Regions from separate parts of the Paenibacillus sp. S25 genome, predicted to be linked through region 1. Evidence: riboswitches for the same ligand, from Rfam matches in the RefSeq annotation. Region 1 holds a riboswitch; each other region holds the start of a gene.

Evidence for each region. Region 1 has a riboswitch for cyclic di-AMP ahead of KAI37_RS00545 (C40 family peptidase). Riboswitches for the same ligand answer to the same signal wherever they lie in the genome.
Region 2: it holds a riboswitch for cyclic di-AMP, as region 1 does, so the genes downstream of both, KAI37_RS06340 (hypothetical protein) here and KAI37_RS00545 (C40 family peptidase) in region 1, are expected to answer to the same signal.
Region 3: it holds a riboswitch for cyclic di-AMP, as region 1 does, so the genes downstream of both, KAI37_RS13350 (3D domain-containing protein) here and KAI37_RS00545 (C40 family peptidase) in region 1, are expected to answer to the same signal.
Region 4: it holds a riboswitch for cyclic di-AMP, as region 1 does, so the genes downstream of both, KAI37_RS00140 (resuscitation-promoting factor) here and KAI37_RS00545 (C40 family peptidase) in region 1, are expected to answer to the same signal.

What each region holds. Positions count from the first base shown of each region.
Region 1 covers NZ_CP073683.1:137,230-140,575, reverse strand. The annotation lists gene KAI37_RS00555 (M1 family metallopeptidase) at 1-773, shown strand, start outside; gene KAI37_RS00550 (hypothetical protein) at 785-1,612, shown strand; cyclic di-AMP (ydaO/yuaA leader) riboswitch at 1,889-2,026, shown strand; gene KAI37_RS00545 (C40 family peptidase) at 2,032-2,532, shown strand; gene KAI37_RS00540 (GNAT family N-acetyltransferase) at 2,836-3,342, shown strand.
Region 2 covers NZ_CP073683.1:1,461,630-1,464,975, forward strand. The annotation lists tRNA gene KAI37_RS06330 (tRNA-Leu) at 79-161, shown strand; gene KAI37_RS06335 (glutathione peroxidase) at 308-793, opposite strand; cyclic di-AMP (ydaO/yuaA leader) riboswitch at 1,260-1,432, shown strand; gene KAI37_RS06340 (hypothetical protein) at 1,548-1,943, shown strand; gene KAI37_RS26730 (potassium-transporting ATPase subunit F) at 2,127-2,204, shown strand; gene kdpA (potassium-transporting ATPase subunit KdpA) at 2,356-3,346, shown strand, end outside.
Region 3 covers NZ_CP073683.1:3,124,580-3,127,925, forward strand. The annotation lists gene KAI37_RS13345 (polysaccharide deacetylase family protein) at 274-1,080, shown strand; gene KAI37_RS13350 (3D domain-containing protein) at 1,279-1,947, opposite strand; cyclic di-AMP (ydaO/yuaA leader) riboswitch at 1,954-2,122, opposite strand; gene KAI37_RS13355 (amino acid ABC transporter ATP-binding protein) at 2,356-3,078, opposite strand; gene KAI37_RS13360 (ABC transporter substrate-binding protein/permease) at 3,065-3,346, opposite strand, start outside.
Region 4 covers NZ_CP073683.1:28,915-32,260, forward strand. The annotation lists gene KAI37_RS00130 (HD domain-containing protein) at 1-136, shown strand, start outside; gene KAI37_RS00135 (TatD family hydrolase) at 179-949, shown strand; cyclic di-AMP (ydaO/yuaA leader) riboswitch at 1,151-1,433, shown strand; gene KAI37_RS00140 (resuscitation-promoting factor) at 1,705-2,853, shown strand; gene rnmV (ribonuclease M5) at 3,000-3,346, shown strand, end outside.

The DNA of each region.
Region 1 (3,346 bases):
AGATTGGACATCAATATTTCTACGGAATGGTAGCCAATAACGAATTTGAGGAGCCGTGGCTGGATGAAGGCTTCACCTCCTATGCAGAGGAGCGGCTTATGGAGCAAGAATATGGGCTTAGCCCCAACTTGCCATTACAATCGGGACAGGTAGCCTCCCCACAGCCGCTCAACCGCGAGTCATGGAAGTACGGCTCGGCTACTGAGTACGCGCAAAATGCCTACTCTCGAGGCAAGCTGGTACTACGGGGCATTGAACGTCAGGTGGGTATGAAAAAAATGGATCGGATTATGCGGACCTACGTCCAGACGTACCGATTTAAGCATCCGTCCTCCCAGGATTTTCAACGTATCGTGGAGAGAGTCACCGGACGCTCATGGAGCCACTATTTTGAACAGTATGTATATGACGGCCAGATGGCGGACTTTTCGGTGGATCATATCACGAACCACAAGCTGGAGAACGGATATGAAGCCGTCGTGACGGTCAGCAAAAAAGGGGCGGATTATCCCAAGATCCCTGTCCAATTTACCTTCAAGGATGGTACTACGATATTCAAGGCTTGGGACGGCGCGGGCAAAAGCACAACTTTTCGGATCAAAAGTACTTCTCCCGTTTCCTATGTAACCCTTGATCCTCTATATACCATTGCACTGGAGAATAAGCATATTAACAATAGCCTAAAGGCCGAATTGGACGAAAAGCAACAAACCCGTTGGAATGTAAGTGTAACCAAGCTGTTAGAAACACTGCTTGGAAGTCTGTCATGGTGAGGTGTCTATAGATGCGGACTGTTATAAAAGAGGGCTGGGCGCTGGTGCGCATACGATTCTATATCGTTATCATTTTATTTCTATATCGACTACTGTGGGGGGTGTTTCTCTATCGTCTGGTGCAGTCTGCCGTTATCCCGCTACTGCTCCGTTATCCTGATCAGGGTCAAAACGAACTTGGACAGACCTTGTTTTGGATGGAGAGCCAGATTGCTCTGATGGACAGCCGGGAAGTACATGTGTATTTGTGGATACTACTAGGGGCGACTGTACTACGTATACTGATCACTCCCTTCATTAGAGCCGGAATATATCAAAGCCTGCATACCGATGCTACTGAACCGCAAAGCCTGTCCTTTTTCAAGGGTATGAAACGCCATGGCATGTCGTCGCTGCTGTATTACACCATCGAGTTGGGACTGCTGCTGCTTCCCTCCTTTTGGGTAGTACCGAGACTCTACCCTATTGTAGCAGGAACGCTTCAATCTCCCTCTTACCTGCTGCATTTGTTGCCCTATGCCGTGGGATGGATGGCTTACGGATGGTTCATTCGGCAGTGCATCCTGTATATGCAACTGGGGACTGTCGGTGGTCACGCCATACTATCGTCCTTGCTCGCCTTCTTTCGCCAGCTCCTCCCAGCTGTCGGTATATCCCTTTTGCTCGGTGCTTGTGTGCTGCTGGTCTTCGGTCTATTTGGCACCGTGGCGATGATTTGGACTGGCATGCTGGCGCTCATTCTCCAGCAATCGTATCATTTTGTTACTAGTCTGGTCAGGCTGTGGCATATCAGTTCGCAGTACAGACTATGGCATACCGATATCTCCAGTAGAAGTTAAGCCCTGCCTTTATGTTTTTTACTTCATTTCCGTCTGTCGAAAAATCTCGATTCATATCCGCGCAAACGACACATAACTGAATACTGTTAACAAGATCTGTTCCTTGGACATTAGGAGCAGATTTTTTTTGTAACTTTTTGCAATGAAACATTTGCCAAAGCCAGCCGTCTTTGTTACAATAATCGCAGTGAACTGATAGTAACAACTTTGTAATCTTTATTGTAACCTTTATCTCAAAAATAACGTTATTGTGAATACTGCTCTCCAAGGTGCACATCTTAAGTTAAGCCTAATTCCTGGCACCTAGGAAGCGGGGGAACCAGTTTGGGTGAATTGATCTCGCAACAGAGTGGTCATAGGGGAACCTTCTACCGAATCCTTAAGCTAACCTCGCAGGCATTGGAAGGGGTATATTTTTTTTGAAGAAGAAGCTAACGATCGCAGCTATGGGTCTTGCCATTGCCTTTACATCTTTTACATTCGGTGGCGGCAGTGCATATGCAGACTCCAAGATGGACCAGGTCATTCAAGATGCCAAAGGAACGAGCTACAGAAGCGGAGGCACTACACTCGAGGGATTCGATTGCTCCGGCTTCACAATGTATGTATTTAACAAACTGGGAATTAAACTTCCGCATCAATCTGGATCACAATTCAAAATGGGATCTTCTGTATCCCGCGATGAAATGAGACCTGGAGACCTGGTGTTCTTCAACACCACAGGAAGAGGCATTTCCCATGTAGGTATCTTCGTAGGTGAAGGGAAATTTGCCCACTCCTCGACTTCACGTGGTGTAGTAGTTAGCTCACTGAACGAAAATTATTACGCTAACCGCTATGTCGGTGCAAAAAGAATTATGAGCACAGACGCTTACCATTCTGTAGCTTCAGAAATTCCTGATGACGACAACGTAGAATAACTAACGCACAGCAAGCTAACCCTAGCCGCAATTTGATTCTGGCCGGAATCGAATTGCGGTTTTTTATGTCCACAACATCAGCAATTATTATCATTACTGACGAACTGAAGCCTCAAAAGGTTTCAATTTTAGCGAACATCGTCGGTTTTACCGTCAGCGCTGGGGGAGCATATGAGCAGTAAATCCTTCTTATTGAATGTATACCCGACTTGAGTATGAAATAAACACGCTTGCCATTCCCCTGCAACTTGTCTACAATCTGTTGTTAATGATTGAAGTACTTGTAAAAGGAGGATGGAACACATGCCGGCCTCAATATCTAACTATCGGATCGTACCGATGGACGAGCATCAAGCGGCTGCAATCTGTGAGTGGCGCTATGATCCACCTTATAATATATACGGATGGCTCCCCTGGGAACAAATGAAGGCGCTTGAAGTCGAATTTGGAAGTCCCACGCTTCGCCAAGAGCAATATGTTGCTGTACTGGATGAAGAGAATAAGCTGACGGGATTTGCCCAATATTTCCCTATGATCGGTGTGACCCGGCTAGGTCTTGGAATGCATCCTGAAAGATGCGGACATGGCAAAGGCGCTGATTTTGTCCGTGCCATTGCAGAGGAAGCCCAACGACGCAACCCGAAGAATGAAATTGATCTAGAGGTACTTACTTGGAATCATCGCGCTATCCGGGCTTACAAGGCGGCTGGATTTGAGCTTACAGATACCTATGAACGCCAGACTCCCGATGGCAAAAAACCGTTTTATTGTATGGTATATCGTCCCGAGCACCAAACCCAGGTTCTATGATAAA
Region 2 (3,346 bases), 1.3 Mb from region 1:
AAATAATTATTATGTTTTTGTTTACAAATAGTTGATGAGAGAGTATAATAAATCTGTTGCCTCATTACATTATGATTTGCGGTCGTGGTGGAATGGCAGACACGCTATCTTGAGGGGGTAGTGGGCGTACGCCCGTGGAGGTTCGAGTCCTCTCGACCGCATTATATGCAAGACTCAGTTAAAAAAGCATCCTGACACGGTTTACGTGAAGGGATGCTTTTTTTGTTAAGCATTTTTCGTTATATCCTTTAGCCACAGAAGCAACGGTAGACAATAGGTCATTTATTAACTGTGATAAAGAAGGATGTCAGTTTTGCTGCAAAAGCTGCTCTATATCTCCCGCCAGCTTATCTGGAGTGGTTTGCGGTGCATAGCGCTTAAATACGTTACCTTCTCGTGTAATTAAGAATTTAGTAAAATTCCATTTGATCGCTTTAGACCCTAATACCCCCGGAGCAGTTTGGGTCAAGTAGCGAAATAAGGGGTGCGCTTGATCGCCATTGACATCTGTCTTGGCGAACATCGGAAAGGTAACACCATAATTGATCTGGCAAAACTCGGAAATCTCCTCGCTGGAACCTGGCTCTTGTTTGGCAAATTGGTTGCTGGGGAATCCCAAAATTTCGAGCCCCTGTTCATGGTACTGGTCATATAGCTCTTGTAGCGCTTTGTATTGGGGGGTTAACCCACATTTGCTGGCAGTGTTCACGATAAGCAGAACGTTCCCTTCATATGTGGATAACGGAATTTGTTTCCCTTGCAGGGTTTGCGCATCATATTCATAAACGGTCATAGTATCTCTCCTTATTCAATATTCAGCAATTAAATTGTAAGCAATTAAAAGCGAGGTTGCAAGTTTTGAAAAGCTGTATCAAGCCTTTAGCCGCTGTAAAATCGTATTTTGTTCAAAACAGTAAATCGCACCGCAAATGGAGCGAATTAAGGTGTTTCTTCTTATAAAAGCGGGTTCAATCGGTGTTTAGCTGGTACATATAGCGTATTTTCTTCTCTTTTTACAAAAAAAGGCCAAAAACGCCCTACCCTACGCCAATATTGACATGCTTGTCATTTTTGAAAAGGGATGAAAAACAGAGATTGAAGGAGCTGTGATAAGCATAGTAGTATTGTAAGCGCTATTATTAATATCCTAGGCTCTAAAGGCCGATTTATAACCCCGCAGTTGAGCTTTACAGTCTTCCATGCGCGGGTGTATGATTCAAGACGTAATTTCAAATTAACTTGAATGAAGCAACAACGAAATGTCTATAGCGCTGAATTTTGCAGTTGCAAAAGCGGGGGAACCAATCGAGACTGTACGGCTTCGGAAGCCGTGTGTCTCATGGGGTGAATTTTCCGGTCAAGTGCCAGAAATAGGGCGACTCTCACGTCCGAATCCGACAGCTAACCTCGTAAGCGTACAGGGAGAGGCAACAAACCGCCGTGTGCAGCCATGGTTTATTTTATCATGGATATGTAAGAAGCCGGAGGAAAGCCTTTTTCCTTCGGCTTCTTTTTGTTGTCTTTTTATACCGGGAGAGGAGCTACTGATGGAAGGTCGGTTAATTATTGTCACTGCACCGAATGAAGCGGGCAGAAGTTTTGTGAAATTGCTTATTTTCAAAAAATTGGCGTTTGCAGTTCTGACGAATAGCGCCCAGGAGGAACGACAGCTCAAAAAAATGGGTGTGGAGCACATTGTCCGCATCAATACTATGCAAGCAGGAAAATGGAATTTTCCAAAAAAAGAAATTGGTAGTGTGTATTTGTTCGAGAACAGCTTGAATCTAACTTGCCGTTTCCTGCAAATATGTCGGCCGCTAACATCGGAATCGATCTATGTTATTACGCACGGCTGTAATCCACAAGGAATTTATCGGGGATTGGGAGCGGATCATGTGATCTACACATTGAACGGAGAGGTGGGTTTTCTGCTGAACGGATAAGCACTTATAACATAGTTGTTTTATGATTTTATGATCAAATAAGAATGGCGATCTGAGGACCGATACGGAGGGTATAATCATGATGGATATATACATGTTGCTCGTCATGGCTGTGAGTTATGGAGTGATACTGCTGTTTGTACGCTGGTGTGATGCGCAGACCTCTAAAGGAGGACGAAGAGGATGATCGTTATACTTGGGCTTACGGCTATTGTGTTTATGTATTTAATCTACGCACTCCTGAACCCTGAAAAGTTCTAGTCAGCTATAGGGGATAGAGCGGGCGGGAACAACAGATCTGAATATTAAGCATCATAGGTAGCAGGTTTTCGCAAACGTGTGCACACAATTGGTGCTCTGGAAGCAGGTCTGTTGTTCCAAACGCAGGAGCATTTTGAAGGAGGAATAAAGGATGGAGCTGCTTCAAATTGGAATTGTGATCGTCATATTGCTGCTCTTGGTAAAGCCAGTGGGCACTTATATGTATCATGTATTCTCGAATGAACCCAATCGGACGGATCGGATTTTTGGCGGAACAGAAAAGCTGATTTATAAGATAGTAGGATTGAAGAAGCTGGAGAGCATGCGTTGGACTACGTATGTTATGAGTTTCATTGCAACGAATGTCGTGCTTGTGGCGATCAGCTACTTGCTGTTGCGTATACAGGGAATGCTTCCCGGTAATCCTGCGGGAAACAGTAATATGGAAGCATCACTAGCTTTTAATACGGTAATCAGCTTTATGACGAATACGAATCTCCAACATTATAGCGGAGAAAGCGGGCTTACGTATCTGACACAGATGGCGTTCGTCACGATGATGATGTTCACTTCGGCTGCTTCCGGTTTTGCGGTTGCTGCGGCTTTTATGAGGGGATTGACGCGGCGCGGTGAAGGGATGGGCAATTTCTTTCAAGATTTTATTAAAGCCATTATAAGAATTTTCCTGCCGCTGGCCTTTGTGCTTACGCTGGTGCTGGTTGGATTGAAGGTACCACAGACGCTACAGCCTACGGCGGATCTTACGACACTGAGCGGAACACAGCAGCAGATTTCTATGGGACCCATTGCTTCTCTGGAGTCCATCAAGCATTTGGGGACAAACGGGGGCGGTTATGCGGGAGCTAACTCTGCGCATCCTTTTGAAAATCCAAGTCCTTGGACGAACGTGCTGGAAATTTTGGCAATGTGGGTAATGCCGGCTTCATTGCCGTATACCTTTGGATTGTTTGCCCGTAATCGTAAACAGGGCTGGATTATTTTTAGCTCCATGATGGTATTGTTTCTAATTTTTCTATCCATTACGTATGTGTCTGAAAAGACAGGTAATCCGTTAATCCAGACACTGGGTGTGGATGCTTCTCAAGGAAGCATGGAAGGGAAAGAGGTTCGTTTCGGCATTG
Region 3 (3,346 bases), 3.0 Mb from region 1:
TATAATTATGAATTGCATCCCCATTATACACCAGCTGTCACGGTATACCGAATTCGTTGTAAGGCTAAAACTTGCGAAAATGCTCCTGTTTTCGGTCATGTTTAAGAGAATATGTACGTTTAGCTCCATCATCTTCATTGATAATCGTTTCATCGTGGACTTCTTTCCAGTCGTTGATGAGCCGAACTTGGTAACCAGCATATTTTTAATAGGACAGGTACATAATAGTCGAGAGCACCACTAGGTACCACTGCACGGAAAGGGGGGATACATATGCCGTACAGGGGAGTGTTGCCATGCTTGGCACTGTTACTAGCATTTTCAAGTTTACCCGTTCACGCGGATGCGCCTCCCAACATCGGAACGCCCCATCCCAAGGAAGCAGCTGTTGCTTCTTCTGTACAACAGAGCACAGATCGAGCAACTCCTACATTAGCAATGCTGCGAAAAAAACATGCGGACATTTTTAAAATGTGCGGCCCACACACCCGCCAAATTGCCTTAACCTTTGATGATGTGCCCGATTCTAGGTATACGCCGCAGGTTTTGGACGTATTACACGCCAATGGCATCAAAGCCACCTTTTTTATCGTCGGTCACCGTGCGGAAAAGCATCCGGGGATCATACGCCGTATTATCCGTGAAGGCCATGCTATAGGAAACCATTCCTATACTCATCCGGATTTTAGGAAGGCCACACCAGAACGCTTTCGCAACCAGATTACAAAAACAGAACGTATTTTACAAGCCAGCGCAGGTTTTCGCCCCAAGTTGATTCGTCCACCCTACGGTGAAATCACGGAGCCTCAAATCCAATGGGCACGTCGTCATGGCTACATGATTGTCAATTGGAATGTAGACTCTCTCGACTGGAAGGGACTAAGTAAAACACAAATTCAGCGCAATGTGATCCCAGCTACCGGGCCTGGCTCTATTATTTTAATGCACGCAGGTGGAGGTCAAAGCTCCAACTTGCAAGGCACTGTCCAAGCTCTGCCGGGTCTAATTCACTCTCTAAAAGCTAAGGGCTACAAATTTGTGACAGTCCCTCGGCTACTCCACACATCGGAACGGAAATAACCATATGTTTAGGATTGAGCTACAAGCTAAAGCAACGTAAAAAGGCTGTCTTACCAGCAGAAGTTTTCTGCTCGTCAAGACAGCCTTTTTTACGGATAGGACCTGATAAGAGTCCGACCTAGTTATACATGGTAGGATACAGGCATTAAGTTTACATAGTATATATTATGTTTAATTAAACCGTATATACGTACAATGCTATTTATCAATAACGTATAGCTTCACATTTTGAAATCCAAAGTCGTTCACAAATGATTTGTTGCCAGGAATAAAGATATCAATCCGTTTTCCTGTAATGGCGCTGCCCTGATCGCGAGCGACAGCTACAAAAGAACGATCCGGCAAACCTGGGTGGGAATAGCCTGTAACCAGCACTTTCGTGCCCATCGGAATGACGTTCGGGTCTACCGCAATTGTACCTAGTTTAAGCGGATTACCGTAGTAGTCCACTGCTCCCCATTTACCATTCTCATCGGCTGCGGCAGAATACGCAGAAGCCTTAACGTCAACTATTTTGCTATAGTTAAATGTTTTGCCCCACGCTTCAATCGTTGGCCCCTCATTCGCTGGTGCTTTCTCCGTTAGAAGCTGCGGCTTCGAATCCGAAGCTGCCTTCACACTTTTTTCACCAGGTACCTTAATTTGCAGACCTGCATATATATTGTTGGAGGCAATGTTTGGGTTCGCCTTCGTCAGCTCGTCCACTGATACTCCATAACGTTGAGCAAGCAAAAAGAAGGTATCGCCATCTTTGGCAGTATGAAGCGAAGCAGCATCCGCTACTCCAGCTGTCTGTGCCAGACCTGCAATGGCTGCGGCAAGCACCGCAAATTTCATGGTTTTTCCAATATGTTTTAGATGTTTCAAAGATATGTACCTCCTCTGTTATGCCTGCGAAGTTAGCTGTCGGATTCGGACTCAGAAGAAGCCCTATGCTTGTGCAATTCACCCCTAGGCATATTCCATATCGTCTTATGACGTATCGGAAAGAATGCCGTTGTTACGTCCCCCGCACTTCCCATAGTTTGGGCCCAGCATCCAGCGTTTGTCATAACCGCATGCTGTCCCGGTAAGTTTTGGCTTACTGCATAATATCACAATTTTGTAACCTTATCCGCATGAAAATGTTGGGAACCTTGAACATCATACTATACTCGTTACAATTTTGTCACCAAGAAATCGATATTTGTTACGAAAATATGGGGAAATGGTGACAAAAAAAGAAAAGCCCTCCGTCAAACGGAGGGCTTTTTTATAGCTCATATCAGCACTTTCTTACAATACTTTGGCAAGAAAATCACGGGTGCGATCATGGCTTGGAGTACCAAATACCTGCTCTGGTGTACCTTGCTCTACAATTTTACCGTTATCCATAAAGATGATTCGATCGCCTACCTCACGGGCAAAGCCCATTTCATGCGTCACGATTACCATGGTCATGCCGCCTTCGGCGAGCTTCTTCATTACATCCAGAACCTCTCCAACCATTTCAGGGTCCAATGCAGAAGTCGGCTCATCGAACAGCATTACGTGCGGCTGCATGGCCAAAGCACGCGCAATCGCAATACGTTGCTTCTGACCACCGGATAGCTGGTTCGGATAGGTATTCTTCTTATCCTCAAGCCCTACGGTACGCAGGAGTTCTAGCGCAATTTTTTCCGCTTCCTTCCCTGACTGTCTTCTAACCTGCGTTGGTGCAAGCGTCAGGTTCTGCAACACTGTTTTATGCGGGAACAGATTAAAATGCTGGAACACCATCCCCATCTTCTCCCGGGTTACGTTAATATTATGACCACGAGCTGTAATCGGCTCGCCCTCAAACAAAATCTCCCCGTCCGTAGGCTGTTCTAGCAAATTCATGCAACGCAAAAACGTACTCTTCCCCGAACCGCTGGGACCGATGATGACGACGACTTCACCTTTGGCGATATCTATATCAATGCCTTTTAAAATCTCATTCTTGCCGAACGATTTACGCAGTTGTTTAACGGTGATCACTGGCTCTCAACTTCCTTTCCCATAAACCCAGCAGCTTAGACAAGCTGAATGTCATTACAAAATAAATAGCGGCTGCGATTACGAACGGACTTAATCCTTCGTAGGTAATGTTCTTAATGACCTGGGCCTGATACATAATATCCACCATCCCAATGGTCGAAATAATGGATGATTCTTTAATGATCGTAATAAATTCATTACCGATAGCAGGCAAGATAGATTTAAACGCTTGCGGCAAAATGACGTGACGCATAGCTTTGCCTCGTCC
Region 4 (3,346 bases), 110 kb from region 1:
CGAAGTTTCGGAAATTGTGCGCTCAATAAGTGGTATTCACCGAGGAAAATATCATATGTATTTCCCCCAGAATAAATTGAACGCGGTAAAAGACAGACTTCCTGCCGAAATAAGGAATTATTTTGTCAAAGAATAGACAACTATATAGAAATATAAGTAAAAAAAGGAGATGTAAACCTTGGATTTATTCGACACCCATACTCACTTGGATGCACCACAATTTGACGAAGATCGTGAAGAAGTTATAGCACGTGCTGTCGAATCAGGAGTAACGCGGATGATCAACATCGGATTTAATCGTGAGACCATTCCATCCACTATGAAATTGGCTGAGACATATGATTTTATTTATGCGGCAGTTGGATGGCATCCGCAGGATGCGAATACAATGCAAGAGGGCGATTTAGAATGGATTGCATCGTTATGCAGTCATAAGAAGGTTGTAGCCATTGGGGAGATTGGTCTGGATTATTATTGGGATACTTCACCGAAGGATGTTCAGCATCGGGTGTTTCGAAATCAAATTGGTCTGGCTCGTGAGCTCAAAATGCCCATTGTTATCCATAACCGGGATGCGCATGAAGATATTGTTAGGATTTTGCGCGAGGAAAAAGCGAGTGAGATTGGCGGAGTCATGCACTCCTTTTCGGGTAGCTGGGAGACAGCCAAAATGGTGTTGGATATGGGATTTCACCTTTCCTTCGGTGGTCCAATAACGTTCAAAAATGCCAAGCAGCCAAAAGAGGTGCTCGCACAGGTGCCGCTGGATCGTCTACTCATTGAAACGGACGCTCCCTACCTGACGCCGCATCCGTTCCGCGGGAAGCGAAATGAGTCCGCACATGTGAGACTGGTAGCAGAGACCGCAGCCCAAATCAAAGGGATTACAGTGGAGGAATTAGTGTCAATAACGACCCGAAATGCCTTGGAACGATTTGACATTCAATGAAAAAGTGAAGAAATCGATCAAAATAAAGAGATAGACGAAGCTAATCATGAATTTGTTGCAGGAAACTCGAGAATATTACAATATTTTAACCGAATATTTTAAAAAATGTACTTGAAACCTGCTTTACAACATGCATAGAAACAGGATATCATCTTTTCAGTGAATTGTTGTTTGAATGTAAACATCAACAAGTCATTTCATGAACCAGTCTCGCTGAGTCCCTTTTACAGGGAACGGGGGAACCGATATGGCTTACAGTACGTCCGGCGTATGTGCAAGAAGGGAACGTCTCTTCCGCCAGCCGGCTCGACCGAAATTCTTTTCCAGGATGGGATTGAATAGGTGGAGGAGCCGTATTTCGATTTCTTTCTGGGTCTTCGGGGTGAATGTGAAGGCGACCGCCATGAGCGGTTGACCCAAGCTAGGGCGACTCTCTACGTCCGAACCCGACAGCTAACCCCGTAAGCGTAACAAGAGAGAAGCCATCTCGTGCATGAGTTTTCCCGCATATTCACACATGCCGGAAGCCACGAAAGAGCTCTCTAGTCTCTTTCTCTGGCTTTTTTTGTTGTGAATAAAAGAAAATCTGTCATCATACTGTGGTTAAACAGGGGAGGACAGCATGCCGCGAAGACGGGTACATGGTGCAGGACAGTCGCAGTTTGGGCTTGTCTTGTAGAAAATCTGTTATAGTCACGTCAAATCTCAACTATGTCTTACTCCAGACGGCGGGCTATGTAAGGAGGACGGAGGAAATGGGCATTTTCCAAAAAGAGGAGACCCATGAGTCACGCTCATCCAGCATGTCTTACGTATTGCGTTGGAAGCAAGAGAATGTGCGCCAGGCTGCCTTGGTTGCTATTTTTCTAATCGCGCTAACGATTATGATTTCAATTCTGATGTACACGCAATCTAAAAAACAAGTCTTTTTTGTCATCGATGGCAAGGCATCTGCGGTAGAAACCCGGGAATCCAAGCTTCAAGATTTGCTGAGCGAGCATTCCATTTCACTTCAGCCGCATGATACAGTTTCCATGCCGCTAAATGGAGCAGTACAGGATGGGGATCGCGTAGTCATTAAACGTGCCAATCAAGTTAAAGTATCTTCAGGCAATGAGACGAAAAAGCTGTACACAACAGAAAATACAGTAGAAGGTGCCATTCGTACCTCGGGCTATAAATTATCCTCAACGGATAAAGTTTATCCTGCGTTGGATGCCTCTGTTTCGTCTAACATGGACATAAAAATCGTCCGTGTGAAGAAACAGCAGGTCGAACAGAAAAAACAGGTGCCTTATCAGGTCATCAAAACGGCCGATCCGAGTCTTTATAAAGGCGATAATCGGGTCATTCAAAGCGGCAAATCGGGTGTGGTAGTCCAGCACGTTCAAAAGGTATACCATGATGGAAAGTTGGTATCCAAACAGCTGGTAAACAAGGAAGTTGCACAGAATCGTGTGGATAAGGTCATTGCTGTAGGAACGAAGAAAAAACCGGTCGTTCTTGCTGCTTCCGTCGGTCCCAATGATGCGGTTAAGGCAACAATGGTTAGTTCGGGCAGTGCTGTCCGTAAAGCAGGCGTAAATTTTAAATATAGCAAAGTTTTACAAAATGTCTCCATGACGGCGTATTCCTCACAGGAGCCAGGGATCGGTACACGTACTGCATCCGGCGCACGTGTCACGGAAGGACGCACCATCGCTGTCGATCCGAGTGTAATCCCAATCGGCTGGTGGGTCTATATCGAAGGGGTGGGCTTCCGCCGTGCGGAGGATACCGGTGGCGCGATTAAAGGTCACAAAATCGATGTGTATTATGAGAGTTTAAGCCGAGCCAACCAATTTGGTCGTAAGCACGGTAAAACCGTATATGTTATCGGACCCGTAAAGCCTGAAATCAACTAAAACAGGTTGTGTATGTTGAGGGCAATGCGATAGTATTAACAACATAGTTATGCCATGCTAAGAAGAGGATATCCTCTTCTTATTTTGTTTTCAAAAGCAGGGAAAGATAAATATAGCTTGCTTTGTAGCAGTGGAGGGAAACGCAAATGATCAAGGAAGTGATCGTGGTAGAGGGCCGGGATGATACGGTGGCCATTCGCCGCGCTGTTGAAGCGGATACGATAGAAACTGGCGGCTCAGCCATTAATAAAATGACGCTGCGTAAAATTGCATTGGCGCAGGAGCGGCGGGGGGTCATCATTTTAACCGATCCTGATCATGCAGGGGAGCGCATCCGTAAGATTATCGCTTCCAAGGTGCCTGGCTGCAAGCAGGCCTTTATACCCGAGGCAGAAGCGACGCGCAAAGGAGATATTGGCGTGGAGAATGCCTCACCGGAAGCGATCAGACACGCTCTTGCACGGGTCCATACGACAGTGGAAGGCGCCGACCC